Regions from separate parts of the Chitinophaga sp. 22308 genome, predicted to be linked through region 2. Evidence: riboswitches for the same ligand, from Rfam matches in the RefSeq annotation. Region 2 holds a riboswitch; each other region holds the start of a gene.
The links. A riboswitch is a leader RNA that binds a small molecule or an ion and turns the genes downstream of it on or off. The one in region 2 is predicted to bind cobalamin.

Region 1 (5,785 bases), on a different contig from region 2:
AATAACGATATCAAAGCGCCTACTTACACAGGATGCAGCCTGATGGCCAAATGTACTCCTCCGTCAACTAAAAGTTGTTAATCACTAAATAGATAGCAGATGAAAAAACAAGCTGAAAAAAAGCTTAGCCTGGGTAAGATCAAAGTATCTGACCTGAGCCGGAACATGCAGACCAACGAAGCCGATAACCGCTCTGCTGCCTGCGTTTCCCACCCGCTCTCCTGCCTGAGCCAGGGCGCGCCTGTATGCAGTGTTGATTCCTGCCGGTTCTAAACAAAAACATTTGTATTTAAAAACGATACTAATGAAAAAGCAAACTGAAAAAAAACTCAGCTTAGGCAAGATCAGGGTATCTGACCTTAGCAAAAACGTGCAGACTGCCGGTGCAGAAAACCTGGCTGGCTCCCGCAAGTGCATAAGCACTGGTGCGCCGATCTGCAGTGTAGACTCCTGCTTGTATTAAACGGAATTCACGGATTACAGTTGCCCCGGGTTAAAGCCCGGGGCTATTATGTTTTAGGGTATGCATAAAATCGCTGTTCACAACATTCTCAGCCCGGAGCTATAGGCCCGGGAACATTATATCTCAGGAACGATGGATTACATGGATTACAAAGACGACATGACTGCCGTGCTGGAAAATATCAGCCGGGAACTGGATGACTTTACTGCCAACGACAACAATGCCGGGCTTTTGGGAGGATATACCGGCTGTGCTTTATTTTATGCCTATTATTATCAGCATACTTCCCGCGATGAGCATCTGGAAAAGGCTTTGTTTGTTGTACAAAAAAGTATAGAGGCTTTATCGGAACTGCCGCTGAACGGATCTTTCTGTGGTGGCGTGGCCGGTGTGGCCTGGTGTATTCAACATCTGGCACAGATGGGATATATAGAAGACGATGAGGTGGAAGATGCTTTCGGGGAAATAGACCTGATGGTAGCTGCTTTTATGGAAGAATCTTTGTCCGCTGGCAAAAACGATTTTCTACACGAAGGCGTGGGTACGGCATTGTATTTTCTGGAGCGGCCGGCTGCGGTGGCCACGCCGGTGTTGGAACGCCTGGTGGATTATCTCGAACAATCGGCGCACCGGTTCCCGACAGGCATTACCTGGAAAGACGTGTTCTCTTCGCAGAGTGAACAGTACCAGCACCGCGATTTGTACAACCTGGGCCTCGCCCATGGAGTGCCCGCTATTATCGCTATACTCGGACGGATATACGAAAAAGGCATTGCCCGCGAGAAAGTGCGCCGTTTGATGGAAGGAAGCATCAGCTGGCTGATGTCCCATAAAAAAAGCCATGGTGGGGGAGGGGAATCACTCTACCCGGTATTGGCAGATGCCTCCGGTGAAGCGGTGGGTGATAAACACAGCCGCCTTGGGTGGTGTTATGGAGACCTCGGCATTGCTGTCGCTCTATTGGGGGCCGGAAAACGCCTGCAACGGGCAGATTACAACGAAGCTGCGCTGACCATCCTGCATGATATCGCCCGGCATCGGGATACCCGGAACGGCGCTGTGCATGATGCCTGCATCTGTCACGGCAGCGCGGGGATTGCACATATACTGCAACAGGCCGCTATCGCCACCGGAGATCCCGTCCTGGAAAAAGCCGCTGAAAAGTGGTTGCAAACAACACTCAGTATGAACACCTGGAAGGATGGGCCTGCCGGGTATAAGTTTTATCATCATCCCGATTACCATAACAGTTACAACGTACTCGAAGGTATTGCCGGCGTGGGACTGTCAGTATTAGGCTTCCTCCAGCCGGACATAACACCCGGATGGAATAACAGCCTGCTGATCCCGTAAACTTTTCATGATAGCTTTCTTTTTCTTTTTTTTATATATTACGGGTAGTAAATGAAATCTAAACAGAACGGTTCTCCCGGGAGATACCATGCCTAAGCATGCCAACGTTACAGCAAATATGAAAAACCATGATCAGATTATATTTTGTGGATGATCATCCATTGATATTAGAGGGACTTCGCGCTTTACTCAGTTATGAAAAGGATATAGAACTGACAGGGGAAACAAGAACAGGGGAGTCTTGCCTCAATTTCCTGCTGCACCACCAGACAGACGTGGTATTACTCGACACCATGCTGCCCGACATTGCCGGGGCGGAATTATGCCACCTGATCAAAAAGAACCATCCTGATACGATGGTGCTCGGACTGAGCTATCATAAAGACGGCCGCGGCATCCAGGATATGATGGACAGCGGCGCGAGCGGCTGCCTGATGAAAAATGCCGATAAAGAGGAGCTGCTAAAAGCCATTCACGATGTCTATAGCGGTCACACTTACCTCTCCGCCGTACTGGCCGCCGAACTGGAAACCACTGCCGGCGCCGCCCGTACCCGGGAACTACATATCACCAAAAGGGAAAAAGAAGTGCTGTGGCTCATCGCCAACGGGCATACGAACCATGAAATTGCGGAAAAACTGTTTATCAGCAGCGATACGGTAGACAGTCATCGCCGCAACCTGCTGGGCAAACTGAAAGCCCGCAATACCGCTATGCTCATTAAATGCGCGATCGACCATAAGCTCCTGACAACTTTTTGAAGAAATAAATTAAAGCACTACCTTCGCACCGCAATGGTTTACCCCCCTCCATTGCGGTGTGGGGTAATTAAAAGGGAACACCGGTGTAAATCCGGGACAGTCCCGCTGCTGTAAGTCTCCATAAACGCCCGGGCAACCATCCGGCCACTGTTGAACATTCAATGGGAAGGCCGCCCGGAGCAGAGATAAGTCAGAATACCTGCCATGCATCAGTTTTTTTAAGCCTTCGTGGAATGAGGCTTGGAAATGAGTCATGATGCAGGACTGATACCCTGCTGTTATCCACCTTGATTTTATTTCCTGTTACGAAGGCCGTTGGATGAATTATCAAAACGGTGAATTAACATGCGTATCCCATTACTGAGGACCACCTTGTACATGGTGCTCGCAGGATGCCCTGTTGTGTCCCTGATGGCGCAACAGCAAACTGACAGCACCCGGACCAAAGACCTGCGGGAAATATCTGTCATTGCCCCCAGGGGCGGTAAAGAAATCGCCCCCGGGCAACAACTGAAAGGGGCGGAGCTGCAAAGACTGAACTCCCAGTCTGTAGCGGATGCGCTGCGCTTTTTTTCGGGTATCCAGATAAAAGACTACGGTGGCATCGGCGGCCTGAAAACAGTGGACATACGCAGCATGGGCACCAACCACACCGGCGTGTTCTATGACGGCATCGAACTGGGCAACGCACAAAACGGCGTGGTGGACCTGGGCAAATTCTCGCTGGACAACATGGAGGAAATAGCGCTCTACAACGGCCAGAAAAGCAGCATCTTCCAACCGGCAAAAGACTATGGCTCCTCAGGCTCCATCTATCTCACCACCCTAAAGCCCCGTTTCGAAGAAGGCGAAAGAAGACACCTGAGAGGAACGTTTAAGACCGGCTCCTTTGGCCTCGTCAACCCTTCCGTGCTATGGCAGGAGAAAATCAGCAGCCGCGTGTCGGCCACTTTCAGCGGTGAGTGGACCAACGCCAATGGCCAGTATAAATTCCGCTACCGGAAAACCGACAAACAAAACCCTGCCGCGGGATATGATACCACGGCCATCCGCAAAAACGGCGATATCAACGCTTTCCGCCTCGAAGGCAGCCTGCACGGTGTCATGAACGGTGGTGAATGGAACTCCAAAATCTACTTTTACGATTCAGAACGCGGCCTGCCCGGCTATATGGCCAACAACCTGTTTGTACATGTGGACCGCCAATGGGACCGGAACTTCTTTGCACAGTCATCCTGGCGCAAAGACATCTCGCCCAGGTACAGCCTGATGTTCAACGGTAAATACGCCTACGACTATACGCATTACCTCGCCCCGGATACTGCCTACTTTGCGGAGAACCGCTACTATCAGCAGGAAGTATACCTGTCGGTCGCCAATCAGTTTGCGGTGACCAACTGGTGGAACGTAGGACTGTCAGGGGATTTTCAATGGAACAAACTGGACGCGGACCTCAAAGGCTTCTCCTATCCGCAGCGCTTCACCACCCTGGTGGCATTGGCCACGTCCGTCAACTTCCAGCGTTTCAGCGCGCAGGCCAGTCTGCTGAACACCAACATGAACGAACAGGTAAAACGCAATGCAGCCTCGCCTTTCCGGCAGGAGCTGACACCGGCGGTTTTTGTATCGTGGCAGCCGGTAGCGAAAATACCCGTCACCTGGAGGAGCTTCTACAAGCGCATTTTCAGAATGCCCACGTTTAATGATCTCTATTACACGGAAATAGGCAACTCCAACCTGAAACCGGAATTCACCACGCAATACAATACAGGCCTCACCTGGAACCAGTCCTTCCACGGAAGCATATTGCAGGAACTGGGCGTAGAAGCAGATGCCTACTACAATGAAGTGACCGACAAAATCGTGGCGGTGCCTGGCTCCAGCCAGTTCCGCTGGACCATGATGAACCTCGGCTTTGTGAAGATCAAAGGCGTGGACGTTAAGGCAAAGGCAGCATGGCAGTTGCTGCATGACCTGCAAGTGACTACCAGGGCCACTTATACCTTCCAGGAAGCGCGTGATTATACTGATAAATCAGACTCGTTCTACGGAGATCAGATAGCCTACGTTCCCCGGCACAGCGGTTCGCTGATCATAGGCGGCCTGTACAAGGCCTGGGACCTGAACTACAGCTTTATCTACACCGGCGAACGGTACAATGCGAAAGCCAATATACCGGCCAACTACACGCTGCCCTGGTATACCAGCGACCTCGCGCTGGCGTATACACGTACTGTCAATAAAACCCGCTTCCGGCTTACCGCACAGGTGAATAACCTGATGAACCAATACTATGACGTGGTGATCAACTACCCGATGCCGGGAAGAAACTACAAATTTATTCTCTCTGTAAATATTTAAAAGATGATTAAACAACTACGTTTTATCAGAATAGTTGTAGTAATGACCATGCTGGCCATGGCCGGTTGCCGTAACGGCGACTATATCGTGCCTCCGGTAGTAACACCTGTGGACACACCGGTAACGCACGCCACCTACAAAGGGTTTTATCTTCTCAACGAAGGAAACATGGGCAGCAACAAATGTACCCTCGATTTCTACGACTTCACGACGGGAACGTACAATAAAAACATCTACGCCACCGTGAACCCTAACGTGGTGAAAGAACTGGGCGATGTGGGCAACGATATCAAAATATACGGCAGTAAGTTGTACGCCGTCATCAACGTGTCCAACAAGGTAGAGGTGCTGGAAGCTGCTACTGCAAAGCGTATAAAGCAGGTAGATCTGCTTAACTGCCGTTACATGGCGTTTGCTAACGGGAAAGCCTATATCAGTTCATACGCAGGCCCTGTAGTAATAGACCCGCGTTCGCCGCTGGGTATTGTGGCCGAAGTGGATACCGCCACCCTGGAAATTACCCGCAAGGTGGAAGTCGGCTACCAGCCTGAAGAAATGGCCGTAATAGGCAACAAGCTGTATGTGGCCAATTCCGGTGGCTACCGTCCGCCGGACTATGACAGCACCATATCCGTGATAGATCTGGCCACCTTTAAAGAGATAAAAAAAATCCATGTGGATATTAACCTGCACCGGCTGAAAGCTGACAGCGATGGCGATTTGTATGTGACCAGCAGGGGAGACTACTATAACCGGCCCTCTGCCCTGTATGTGGTGGACACCAAAACCGACGAGGTAAAAAAGCGTATCGCCATTGCGGCCAGCAATCTTTGCATTGCAGGGGATA
Region 2 (5,785 bases):
AGCCAAGTTCTTTATAGAAGGCTGTGGTACGGTCTAAATCCTGAACGCCAAAGTTGGCCCAGATTTTTTTTGGTTTCATAACTAATGGATTTAAGGTAAATGTTTTTTGTTGAACGAGCTTCAAAGATAGCCCATCAGGTTATCCATAAGGGTGGTATTTTGCGACCTTTTTCGGGTTGTTTCCGACTGGTTGCATGAATGCTGAGTCCGGTGTAGCGCAAACAAAAGGACCACTCTAAAGCGGTCCTTTGTTGTTAGCTGGTAGTAAATGAAAACATAAGTTACACTGCTGCTGTTACTGTTTTGCGCAGCTCGTGCGCCGTGGCCACCATGGCAATCAGCGCTTTTCGCGTTTCGTCCCAGTGACGCGTCTTTAGTCCGCAGTCGGGGTTTACCCACAGCTGGTCTGCCGGGATAACAGCCCTGGCTTTTTCCATGAGCGCGGTCATTTCATCTACAGCGGGCACCCGCGGTGAGTGGATGTCATATACGCCGGGCCCGATCTCGTTTGGATAGCGGAAGGCGGCAAATGCGTCCAGCAGCTCCATCTGCGAACGGGAACACTCGATGGTGATCACGTCGGCATCCATATCGGCAATATGTTGAATGATATCGTTGAACTCTGAATAACACATATGCGTATGCACCTGTGTTTCGTCTTTTACACCGCTGGCGGCTATACGAAACGCGCGCACGGCCCACTGTAGATACTCCTGCCAGTTTTCTTTTCTCAACGGCAGTCCTTCGCGGATGGCCGGTTCATCGATCTGTATCACCCTGATGCCGGCTTTTTCCAGGTCTGTCACCTCATCCCTGATCGCTAAGGCAATCTGTGTGCAGGTTTCACTGCGGGGCTGGTCATTGCGGACAAAGCTCCATTGAAGAATGGTCACCGGGCCGGTCAGCATGCCTTTCACCAGTTTGTGGGTCAGTGACTGGGCGTAGCTGGACCAGTACACGGTCATGGGTGTTTCGCGGTGCACGTCACCATAAATGATCGGTGGTTTCACACAGCGGGAGCCATAACTCTGCACCCAGCCGTTCTCTGTGAAAACGAAGCCAGACAGCTGCTCTCCGAAGTATTCCACCATATCGTTGCGCTCAAATTCACCATGTACCAGCACATCGATGCCAATTTCTTCCTGCCAGCGGATAGCTTTCTCGGTCTCTGTTTTCAGCAGGGCATCGTACTGCTCCGGGGTGATTTCCTGTTTTTTTAGTGCGGCCCGCCAGGTGCGTATTTCTTTGGTCTGTGGGAAAGAGCCGATAGTGGTGGTGGGAAACAGCGGCAGTTTTAACGCAGCCCGCTGCTGTATCCTGCGTTCTGCAAAGATGTGCTGCCGGCGGGCATCGGCATCTGTTATTTTAGCGGTGCGTTGTTTTACGTTGTGGTCGTGGACCAGGGGAGATGTTTTCCTGCTTTCTATAGCCCTGATATTTGCTTCCAGCCCGGCTTTTGCGGCTGCTGCCGGTGATGCGGAGGCCAATTGCTGTAATGTTACCACTTCCTCGATTTTCTGTTTGGCGAAGGCCAGCCATTGTTTGACTTCAGGCGTCAGCGTGTTTTCCTGGCTCTCCAGGCTGAGGTCACAAGGGGAGTGCAGCAGGGAACAGGAAGGGGCGATCCATATCCTGTCGGCCCCGAGTTTACTGCTGGCTTGCGATATCAGTGATAGGGAATGACGGTAATCATTGATCCAGATATTCCTTCCGTCTACCAGTCCCAGTGACAGCTGCATCGTATCGGACAGTAACGGGGACGCAAGGATATCCCCCAGTTGGCTCGGACATCTCACCAGGTCCAGGTGCAGGATGTCAACAGGCAGTTGAAGGACTGTAGGAAGATTATCACCATAACATTCAAAATAGCTTGCCAATATGATATGCAGGTCGGGGAAAGCCGCTTTTATGTTGTGATAGGCACTGCTGAACACCTGTCTTTCTTTTTCTGCCAGATTGAGGGAAAGGCAGGGCTCGTCCAGCTGGATGGTCCGTGCGCCGGCATCATACAGTTTACCAATGATCTGCATATACACCGGCAGCAACCGGTCTATCAGTTCAATGCGGGAGAAGTGTTGTTCTTTTTCCTTGCCCAGTAGCAGGTATGAAACAGGACCGAGCAATACCGGTTTGGCATTGATCTGCTGCTGCCTGGCCTCTTTAAACTCATCGATGGCTTTTTCGGAAAAGAGTGCAAATTGCTGTGCTGCCGTGAATTCCGGGACGATGTAGTGGTAGTTGGTATCAAACCATTTGGTCATCTCCATGGCAGTGATGTCGTAACCGTCCTGCTGATAACCCCTTGCCATGGCAAACATCAGGTCAGTGGCGGACAATTGCCGTTCGGTGATCAGGGGGATGTAACGCGTTGGAATAGCGCCCAGCATCAGGCTCATGTCCAGCACCTGGTCATAAAAGGAAAAGTCGTTGCATGGGACGAGGTCAATACCGGCATCCTGTTGAAGCTGCCAGTTCTTTTGGCGAATACCGTGCCCTGTGGTTAATAATTCAGACAGTGTCTGTTTGCCTGCCCAGTAAGCTTCGCAGGATTTTTTGAGTTCACGCCGGCTGCCTATCCTCGGGTAGCCAAGATTGTGTGTGCGCATCTGAAACTTTTAAAATGATGAAATCAATTAAAAGTTCTTTGCTGAATTTCACGATGTTTCGCGGAAGAGGAATGACGGAGAAGCATAAACGATCTCCCTGCAGGGCACAGGATGCCCATAGGTACACAGAGAAAATCATCCGACATCACTTCAGTCCGCGAAAGCATTGTCAAATCCGGTTAGGCAGGTCTCCTGGCTTGTAACATTTTGCCGTCCTTCCCACCTTGCGGCAGTGGACATCATTGTGGCAAAACCTTTAAGTTACTTACAGTTGCGGGACAGCTTGTGATTTACACACAATTCCCTATTAATTTACGTGAAGTAAAACCTCTCCGGCTGATAAGAAATAAAGTAAGAACTGATTGTGCCTGCGAAAGTATACAATTCGCCAGATAAAAGCCAAACGGTTTTTGTAAGATGCTTTTTGCTGCTGGTTTTCAATGTATTAAATGGTTTTTAAAGCTGCCTCTGTCAGAAAAAGCTGTATCTGCCGGTAACATTTTGAAAAGTTGTGGTGTTATAAAGTGTGATATGATTACCCATTTCTAACCCTCAAATACATTATCATGCCTTATTCCCCTTTATTAATTAAGCCATTTAAAGATGAGCTGACCGACCTGGGCGTAAAGGAAATGCTTACGCCGGCGGATGTAGACAAAGCGATGGCCCAGGATGGAACAACACTGGTGATCATCAACAGTGTCTGCGGTTGCGCTGCCGGTGTAGCCCGCCCTGCTATCAGGATAATTATGGAAGACAACAGTATTAAAAAGCCGGACCGTGTAGTGACGGTTTTTGCCGGTCAGGACGTGGAAGCTACCGCGCGTTTCCGTAATTACATACCGGACATTCCTCCTTCATCACCATCTATCGCGCTTTTCAAGGACAAGGAGTTGATTTATTTCCTGCCGAAATTCAGAATTGAGAGCAGAGACGCGAACGCTGTTGCCAATGATGTGAAGAGTGTTCTGGAGGAATATCTTGCCGTATAAATGGCAGTATAAATTACAGCGTAAATAAAGGCCGGGTATCCCCCGGCTTTTTTTATGCAGATAAATTTTTCCCTCGCGGGAATCTAACGGCCGTAAGGCCGGACAAGGAAAAACTTTTCCCTGTCCGGCTGTTTCTGCATAAAAACGCAGGTAAGAAATGATACCGGCGACGGCATAATGTTAGCGCATTCCTGCACATAATGAGGAAAGCCTAAGTGGTTGCTTTTTTGGCAGTTAGCATTTTTTTACTATTTTTCGCCCCCGTAAGGGTTTGTTATATCCAATTCCCCAATATTTAATTATTAATAACGATCAATGAGGAAATCCACCAACCGATTTAGTACATGCGTAGCAGTTATGCTGGCAGTGCAGGCCTGTAAAAGTCACCAGCCGTCGCAGTTTGTAGCAGACTTTGTAAAACAATTAGACGGCAAAAGCCTGGCAGAAGCGAAAGCACAGCTGGAAGAGGAAAATGAGAAAGTAGGCGCTTTCATCAAATTCATGGGCAATTTCAAGAACGAAGATAAACCGCAGCACTTTAAACCGGAAGACGAAAAGGAAGGCTCGCCTTTTTCTATCACGGACCCGGCCCGGATGGAAGCGGCCTATCAGCTCGCCCTCAGCGATGCAGGCTTCAACCAGAAGTATGGCAACGGCTACAGCCAGCTGGAACCGGACGGTCCTTCTATGAGGAGAAGCGCAACTGAAACACCTGTTTTTATTACGAAGGAAATATACTTCCACGACGGAAGCAAACAATCTGAGAAGCTCGACCTGAGTGAGTCTCACCGGGTAAATTCCCTGAAAACGATCGATAGCGTTCTGGCAGAGGCCACCTACAGCTATCCGGTGAAAACCGCTGTTATTCAGCTGGATGATAAACATGACAGGGGCGACTTTAAAGGTACGCCCGTGAAACTGGAGCGCATTCAGGACAACTTCGTCCGTGTTTCTCTGGAAAAGGAAGCCTATAAAGGTTACCTCGAAGTAGAAGCATTTAATAAAGATGGTAAACAGCTGGACCGCACCAGTTATCTCAGAGCGCCGGAAGGCGGTGAGAACATCGCAGGCATGCTGAAAGACTACAGGAAGGTCGTGGAAGGGCTGTTGAAGAACCTGGAAAAGGGCGCCTATAAAGACATAGCCGCCCTGCAGAAAGATATCCTGGACAAGATGCCGTCTGAAACACCTTTTGACGATGTAGACAAAGGCTACGTGGACGCCTACTTCAAAGGGAACGTTGCCAGGATCAAAGTGCATATCCAGGACGGCACCAAAGAAGGAAAGAAAACCCTGGTCTTGCGCAACCTGGAGCCTAACCATACCGGCTTGATGATGGTAGCAGAGACCGGCAGCGATAAATTTGGATTTATATCCGCCGTCACAGGCAAAATAGCTATTCCGTACAACTATGAAGAGCTGCGCCAGATCACGCCCTGGTTCTTTGCCAACGGCAAAGCGCCCGCGTATCAGTATTACCGGCTGGACACAGCCGCCAAACAGCTGGTGCCCATTAAAGAACATGTGGAAACCCTGTCGGCTGACCTCGTGAAAGCTTCTCCCAACAGGATCAACGACAGAATATTTGGTGTGATGAACGCCGCCGGGCAAATGGTACTGCCGATGGAGTTTGTGGACATCACCATCGATCCTGCCACTAAGCTGATATTCGCCAATAAATCAGAAGAAGACGGCCCGCTGGCTGGCGTTACCACTATCTACGATCAAACCGGCAAAGCTGTGGCCGGCCCGTATGTGACCTCCGGTGTGTTCACCAACGGGTTGTTGCTGGTAACTGACAAAGGGGGCAACAGCTACTTTATCAATCCACAGGGCGTTAAAGTGATTAATCTGAAAGGTTATTACAACATGCGGCCATTTAGTGAGGGCCTCGCTATGGTGACCAATGCGGATGGTAAATACGGCTTCCTGGACCCACAGGGCAAGGTGGCCATTCCGTTTGAATACAAAATGGCCACAGACTTCAACCTGGGCCTTTCGCAGGTCATCCGTACGAACAATGATGCGGAAGAAGTGGCGCTGATCAATACTTCCGGTGCTGTGGTAGTGCCGTTCGCACCTTCCTCTGATAATGATACCGACGGAGAAGGCGCATCGAGGATATACACCATGCAAGGAAAAAAATTCGATGCGTGGGGCAAGCAGATGTAATAATATATTTTACCA
Region 3 (5,785 bases), on a different contig from region 2:
GTAGCCTACTTCTACGGCGCCTTTCATATAATCCTCTGGTGCATTGAAGTCAGGGGCGGCATGAAAGCGGATAAGGCCGATGGCCTTCATCTCCCCGGTGAGTATGATAGCTCTGGAAGACCAGGGAGCGTAGTGGGCGTCCGCTGCCAGTTGCTGCTGGTCGTGCCGCAGACTGCTGGGGTGTTCCAGGAAAGCCTCGGGCACAGCTGCTCCCAGCAGTTGGGATGCTTTGGCCAGGTCGGCGGCGAGGCAGGCGTTCCTGACTTCATTTCCCAATAACCGGAGCGTTAATCTTTCGGTGATAATATCATCTGATGCTGAAGGCATGCAATTATTGTTTTAGGCGGTTATTCCCGCAATGTAGGTATTTTGGACGGGATGCACAGCTGTGATCACTTTATGGATGGAGTTATCGCAGTCACCTTCGCCATACATGGAAATCTGCTATAGGCATGACCGTTATAATATCTTACCTTTAAAAAATGAAAATGTTTAGCATTGCACCGGCAGGTAATGACATCGCGCAAAACAATATGCCGGCGGAATACAGAGAGTGTATAAAAGCTAACGGAGAAGAACTTTTTAAAGCATTAGAACAATATGGACATTAAAGATTTTGAAGCAGCCATCAAACCATTTTTTTGGGTGAAATATGAAGACACGTTTTCTGTGTGCCTGGATGCCGGAGAATATAAGGCTGCTATTTTTGACACCTGGGAAGAGGAAGGCATCGAAGGCGTTGAAGGCAATGGATATGACTGGGAATCCCTGGCGATAGGTTTTTTGGCAGAACGGCCGGCACTGGCGGGTGAGATTAGTTTCGATCCGGAAGCAGGTATGTTCTGTGCTTATTCATCCAACGAAGCGGCGTTACGGGAATTTATCCTCGGGTTTAAAGATGCCTTTGAAATAAAATTGAGGTGATACTGTGGCGATGAGGTATTAATTGATACCGCAGAGATGGTGAAAAATGGAAAGGTGATATATCGCCATGAAACCGAAAAAAACAGACAATGAGTAATTGGAGCACCGCTACCTGTAATGCCAATAATATCCGGATACACTACACCAGGACAGGGGGGAACAAGCCTCCGGTGATACTGCTGCACGGCCTTATGACCAATGGCTTATGCTGGACAGGCCTGGCCCGTGCGCTGGAACACGAATATGATGTGATTATGCCCGATGCCCGCGGGCATGGGCTTTCCGGTGTTCCTGACCATGGCTACCGTTACGATGATCTTGCCAGCGACGTTGCCGGTTTGATAGATGTTTTAGGCTTGCCTGCTCCTGTATTGGTTGGGCATTCGATGGGCGGCATGACGGCAGCTGTGGTGGCTGGCCGTAAACCCAATCTGCTTCGTGGCGTAATTTTAGCCGATCCCACATTTCTAAGCCCGCAGGTACAGCGTGAAGTGCGCGACAGTGATGTGGCCGATCAACACCGTAAGGTACTTGCCTTGTCGCTGGAAGAATTAATTGCGGATGCCCGGAGAAGACATCCTCACCGGTCAACGGAAACGCTGGAACTGTTTGCCCGTGCCCGCTTTCAAACCAGCATGGCGGCATTTGACGTGCTGACGCCGCCCAACCCTGATTACAAGCAGCTGGTAAGCAGGATCGATATCCCCGCCCTTCTTTTGTTTGGTGACAGAGGAGTGGTATCTGCTACTGTTGCAGAAGCATTGCAACGCGTTAACCCCGGGCTACAGGTGGCACAGTTGGAAAACGCCGGTCATAGTCTGCATATGGACCAACCGGAGCAATTTGCAGCTACGGTCAAAACATTTCTGGCATCAATGGAAGCTTTTACCTGCCGGTAGGGTAATATTGGTCATCATGCTAATAGCTGCCTTCAGGTCAGGATCATTATGCGTGACAATATCCGTCGGTGTAAGGTGTATTATCTTGTCCGGTAATATTCCCTGTCCTTTCACCGGGTGTTTTAGCACAGACACGAGTCTTAGTAGTGGAAAATCGACTTGTATGCCGGTATTCGGTAGTGTCAGGTGTTGGATGGTACCGCCGCTGCAGCCCTCTGATCCGCCTCCTGTCTCGCGGCCAATGAATACGGCTTTGCGGCAGTATTGTTTAATCGCCGCCGCTGTATGAGCGCCGGATGAAAACGTGGCGCCGTCTGTCAGTACAAACAGGTTGCCCGTATAATGATCAGTTGGCGCAAGACGGGTGCTGCCCATCAAGTCGCCAAATACAGGCCGAAACCCGACAAGGTAATGCCCGTCTGTTTTTATGTCCCGCGGCTTAAAGCTTTGAGTGAAACTATTGGATATTTCAGGGTTGAAGTAACGTTCGAATGCTGTTTTCGTTGGGTCAGGCACTCTGGACCAGACATCTCCCACCATTTGGAAAGGGACATCTGCGAGATAGGTCAGTAATTTAGCGGCCACCCTTATATCCCCTCCGGTATTGTGTCTCAGATCAATTATCAGGTTGTTGATACCTTTTTCATGTATCTCGCGGAAAGCTTTCTGATAGATGGTGGTGTCTTCATATTGATAAGTATGGACTTCAAAACAGGCAAGAGAAGTGCCGGGTAAATAACGTAATGGCAGATGTTCAGTTGTCCCGGAAATGGTCCATCCACTATAATTGTCCATTTCTTTCACCGGTTCAGCCTGTGGTATTTTGGAAGAAACCGTATCTACCGTTACGGCTTTCTCACTACCATCTTTTGTACGAATACGGATACGGTAGGGAGGCGCCCACCGGTAGCATTTATTACAGGCATCTTCAAACCCATCGTATTCGCTTAAAAACAATTCCTTAAAAGTATGGTTGTTGCCATCCATAGCATATAAATCACTGCCGTGGCGAATGATGTCCGCCACAGGTACATCGTTCACGGACAACAGCTCATCGCCGGTATGGAGTGCCTTTACCTGGTGATAGGTAACCCAGGCTTTGTCGTCTTGCACTAAAACTTTGAACGGCAGATGGAATGTTTTATCTCCGGCGTATGGCTTGTAGTTAGCGGAATGTTTGATCTGGGTATGCCCGCATTTTAAAGCACTGACCAAAGGGGAGATCCTGGTAATAAATTCGTCTTCAGACACCGGCTGCCGAAGGATGCCGGCAATACTGTGACACAGTTTGGCCATGCTGTCTGCCGGGGTGTACAAGGCATAAGCCGGATGGACATCTTTGAAAGCCGTGAATAAGACCGACAGGTCCGCCTGCATGCCGTTTTCGGACAACAGCTGCCCGGTGCTGTCATTGCCGGGAGTTTTGTCGTGTCCGTTTTGATGGTTGCAGCTTGTCAATACAACAAAAAACAGGACGATACAAAGAATCGCCTGTAGCGGTACTTTCGTTGTTGTTTTCATAATTGTCGGGTATCTTATATTCAGAGGGTAAGATACCCTATAAAGATATCAAGTATTTGTGTAATAAAAAGAGGTCGTCTTAATATTAAGACAACCTCCTCTTTCAGTATCCGGTGTATTTAATTAAAGGATTCGGTGAAGAATATACCAGCGGGAAATTTCGTATGGTCTTTATAGTTAGCGCTTAAAATATCTTTATTGTTAAAGTTGAACACGCTGATGTTATTAGTCAGGTAGTCCCTGCCATAAGCCTTCATGGTGTTCAGGTATACTTCTCCTGTGACCGGATGTACAGCGATATTGTTATATACGATATTGGCATTCTGAACGACTGTCTTTGCATCTGCCATAAATTCAGTTGCGCCCATACTGAAAACGTGGCGGTATATTTTGGTGCCGGCGCCGCTGAAATAAAGAGTGTCACCCTTGGCCGTGATGCCCGGCGTAGCCCCAAAACCGGCACTCACGCTGCCTGTGATGATATCATTGGCTTTTATCAGGGAGTAGTCCCTGAAATTGATTTTGGAAATTTTAGCAGGTGATCCGGTGGTGGATACCCAGATATTACCGTCACTGGCTCTTACCACGCCGCTTACAGACCCTTTCATGTCCAAAGCATAGGTGAGCGTGTCCTTATTCGGTTCCACAACATATACTTTAGAGCCGGCGGCGGCAAATATTTTATTGTTGGAAACGGCCAGGGTCAGCTTGGCGGCAGACCGGGAGCCTTTGATAAAGGTGAGGGCTTTGGTGATCGGATTAAATCTGTATAAGCCATTGTTATCACGGATGATGACATTTTCCTCGTTTAACACCGCCACATGCGTAGGCCAGCTTAATGCGGCCAGTTCATCGTTGTAGGCGGCTACCTTTTTAAGCGTTTCCGCATTGGCCACAACGAGCAGGCCGTCGTTGCTAAAAGCGTCGCCTACCGCGTTCTTTTTACCGTTTTGGGAAATGATGTATATTTTGTTGTTGCTGATGAAGAGGTCTTGTGCCACGTTTCCCAGTTGGGTGCCATTGGCCTTAAAGTAAGCACTGTCCGTTATTACGCCTTTGGGACTGATGAATATCAGAGATCCGTTCTCCGTGGTCATGTTGCCCTCATTTAAAATAAAGGTGCCGTACTTGTATTTTCCATATACGGTAACACTTGTCTGGGAGGAAACCTTTTTATTATTGGTGGAAGCGGTGACAGCGATAATATGTTCACCCATGTCCGTTGATACAAATTTAAAAATGGAGTCGGTAGCGGTGGTGCCCTTGCCGTTGACGGTCCAGTTGAAGGTGCTGCCCTGTGGCGCCTTTGCTTTAAACACCAGGGTGTCTTCCTGTGCTACACCGTTTTGAGAAAGCACATTGATGATGGCTACTTCTCCGGTCCCAACCGGCATAGGCTCAGTAGAATCTTTTTTTGAACAGGATACCAATGCGACGGCGACGAACGCCCCAAATGCGAAAACGCTTTTTTTCATAAAATGCTAGTACTAAATGACTGGTTTGATAGCCTATCAGATGACATGCGAAAACAATAAGACGCCGAAATAATTTCAGTGCAAGTTGCATTCAAAGCCCTATCCTCGAAGCTTTAAAAATTATCTGCATTGGCAGGTCTCCTGGCTTGTTCTCACTTCGGACGGCCTTCCCGTTTTTATTCACTAAAAACAGTGGCGAGTAGATGTCCGGGTGTTGTTACAGAACTTACAGTAGCGGGTCTGCTCAGGATTTACACCTGATTCCCTATTAATTTTAACATCGTGAAACCTATGTTAAAAACCAATTGCGGCGCGAAAGTACAATAAATTATTGAAAAAGAAAGAGGAGCCGTTTGTGTGAACGACTAAAAAAGAATACTTTAGCCAGCTGAATATCAGTTTCTTCAAAAAGAAAAGAAAGATGATTAACCCAACCACAAACGTATACAGAAAACAACTGATCGAAGGCTTTTCCATTCCCGCGGTTATCCGCAATGGCAGTTATTTTTTTGTTGATATAGATGTTTATGCAGATGGAAGAGTAGACTGCTGGAACTTTGAAGATCTCGCACATTTTAAGGAAGATGTCAGAAGAGGTTGGGTAGTGTTGAATATCCCGGACAATGAAGCTATCTCCATCCATGGACTGGGCAGCTGGACCATCACCAATGGTTCCTGGTTGTTTGATACGGAAAGTTTTATTGACTATGTGTTGCAGCTGATCAGGATACTCAACCCAACACTGGAAAATATCTACCAATACAGGCAAAAAGTTGTTAACGGTATTAAGATAGGAGAGAGCGCAAACGGAATTGTTTACAAAGAACAAAAAAGAACGGCCAATGATTTGTTTCCTGAAAAAATAGGCGGAGAAAGCATACACCTGTTTTATAAAGTGAGCGAGGAATACCACCTGGTTAAAGTGATCATTTTCCCCGACCTTACCATTCATCTGTCCCGTCTGGA

Region 1: another riboswitch for cobalamin. It lies ahead of ACTJJS_RS06425 (TonB-dependent receptor); the one in region 2 lies ahead of metE (5-methyltetrahydropteroyltriglutamate--homocysteine S-methyltransferase).
Region 3: another riboswitch for cobalamin. It lies ahead of ACTJJS_RS02435 (DUF5074 domain-containing protein); the one in region 2 lies ahead of metE (5-methyltetrahydropteroyltriglutamate--homocysteine S-methyltransferase).

The regions. Positions count from the first base shown of each region.
Region 1 is NZ_JBQEOP010000001.1:1,522,353-1,528,137, forward strand. Features, by position in the region: gene ACTJJS_RS06400 (class I lanthipeptide) at 1-81, shown strand, start outside; gene ACTJJS_RS06405 (hypothetical protein) at 100-273, shown strand; gene ACTJJS_RS06410 (hypothetical protein) at 305-463, shown strand; gene ACTJJS_RS06415 (lanthionine synthetase C family protein) at 596-1,816, shown strand; gene ACTJJS_RS06420 (response regulator) at 1,945-2,577, shown strand; cobalamin riboswitch at 2,595-2,798, shown strand; gene ACTJJS_RS06425 (TonB-dependent receptor) at 2,923-4,938, shown strand; gene ACTJJS_RS06430 (YncE family protein) at 4,942-5,785, shown strand, end outside.
Region 2 is NZ_JBQEOP010000002.1:459,289-465,073, forward strand. Features, by position in the region: gene ACTJJS_RS08505 (VOC family protein) at 1-79, opposite strand, end outside; gene metE (5-methyltetrahydropteroyltriglutamate--homocysteine S-methyltransferase) at 282-2,606, opposite strand; cobalamin riboswitch at 2,772-2,953, opposite strand; gene ACTJJS_RS08515 (BrxA/BrxB family bacilliredoxin) at 3,173-3,598, shown strand; gene ACTJJS_RS08520 (WG repeat-containing protein) at 3,914-5,770, shown strand.
Region 3 is NZ_JBQEOP010000001.1:598,563-604,347, forward strand. Features, by position in the region: gene ACTJJS_RS02415 (GNAT family N-acetyltransferase) at 1-327, opposite strand, end outside; gene ACTJJS_RS02420 (Imm51 family immunity protein) at 601-924, shown strand; gene ACTJJS_RS02425 (alpha/beta fold hydrolase) at 1,014-1,823, shown strand; gene ACTJJS_RS02430 (S41 family peptidase) at 1,797-3,344, opposite strand; gene ACTJJS_RS02435 (DUF5074 domain-containing protein) at 3,464-4,738, opposite strand; cobalamin riboswitch at 4,934-5,140, opposite strand; gene ACTJJS_RS02440 (DUF7638 domain-containing protein) at 5,241-5,785, shown strand, end outside.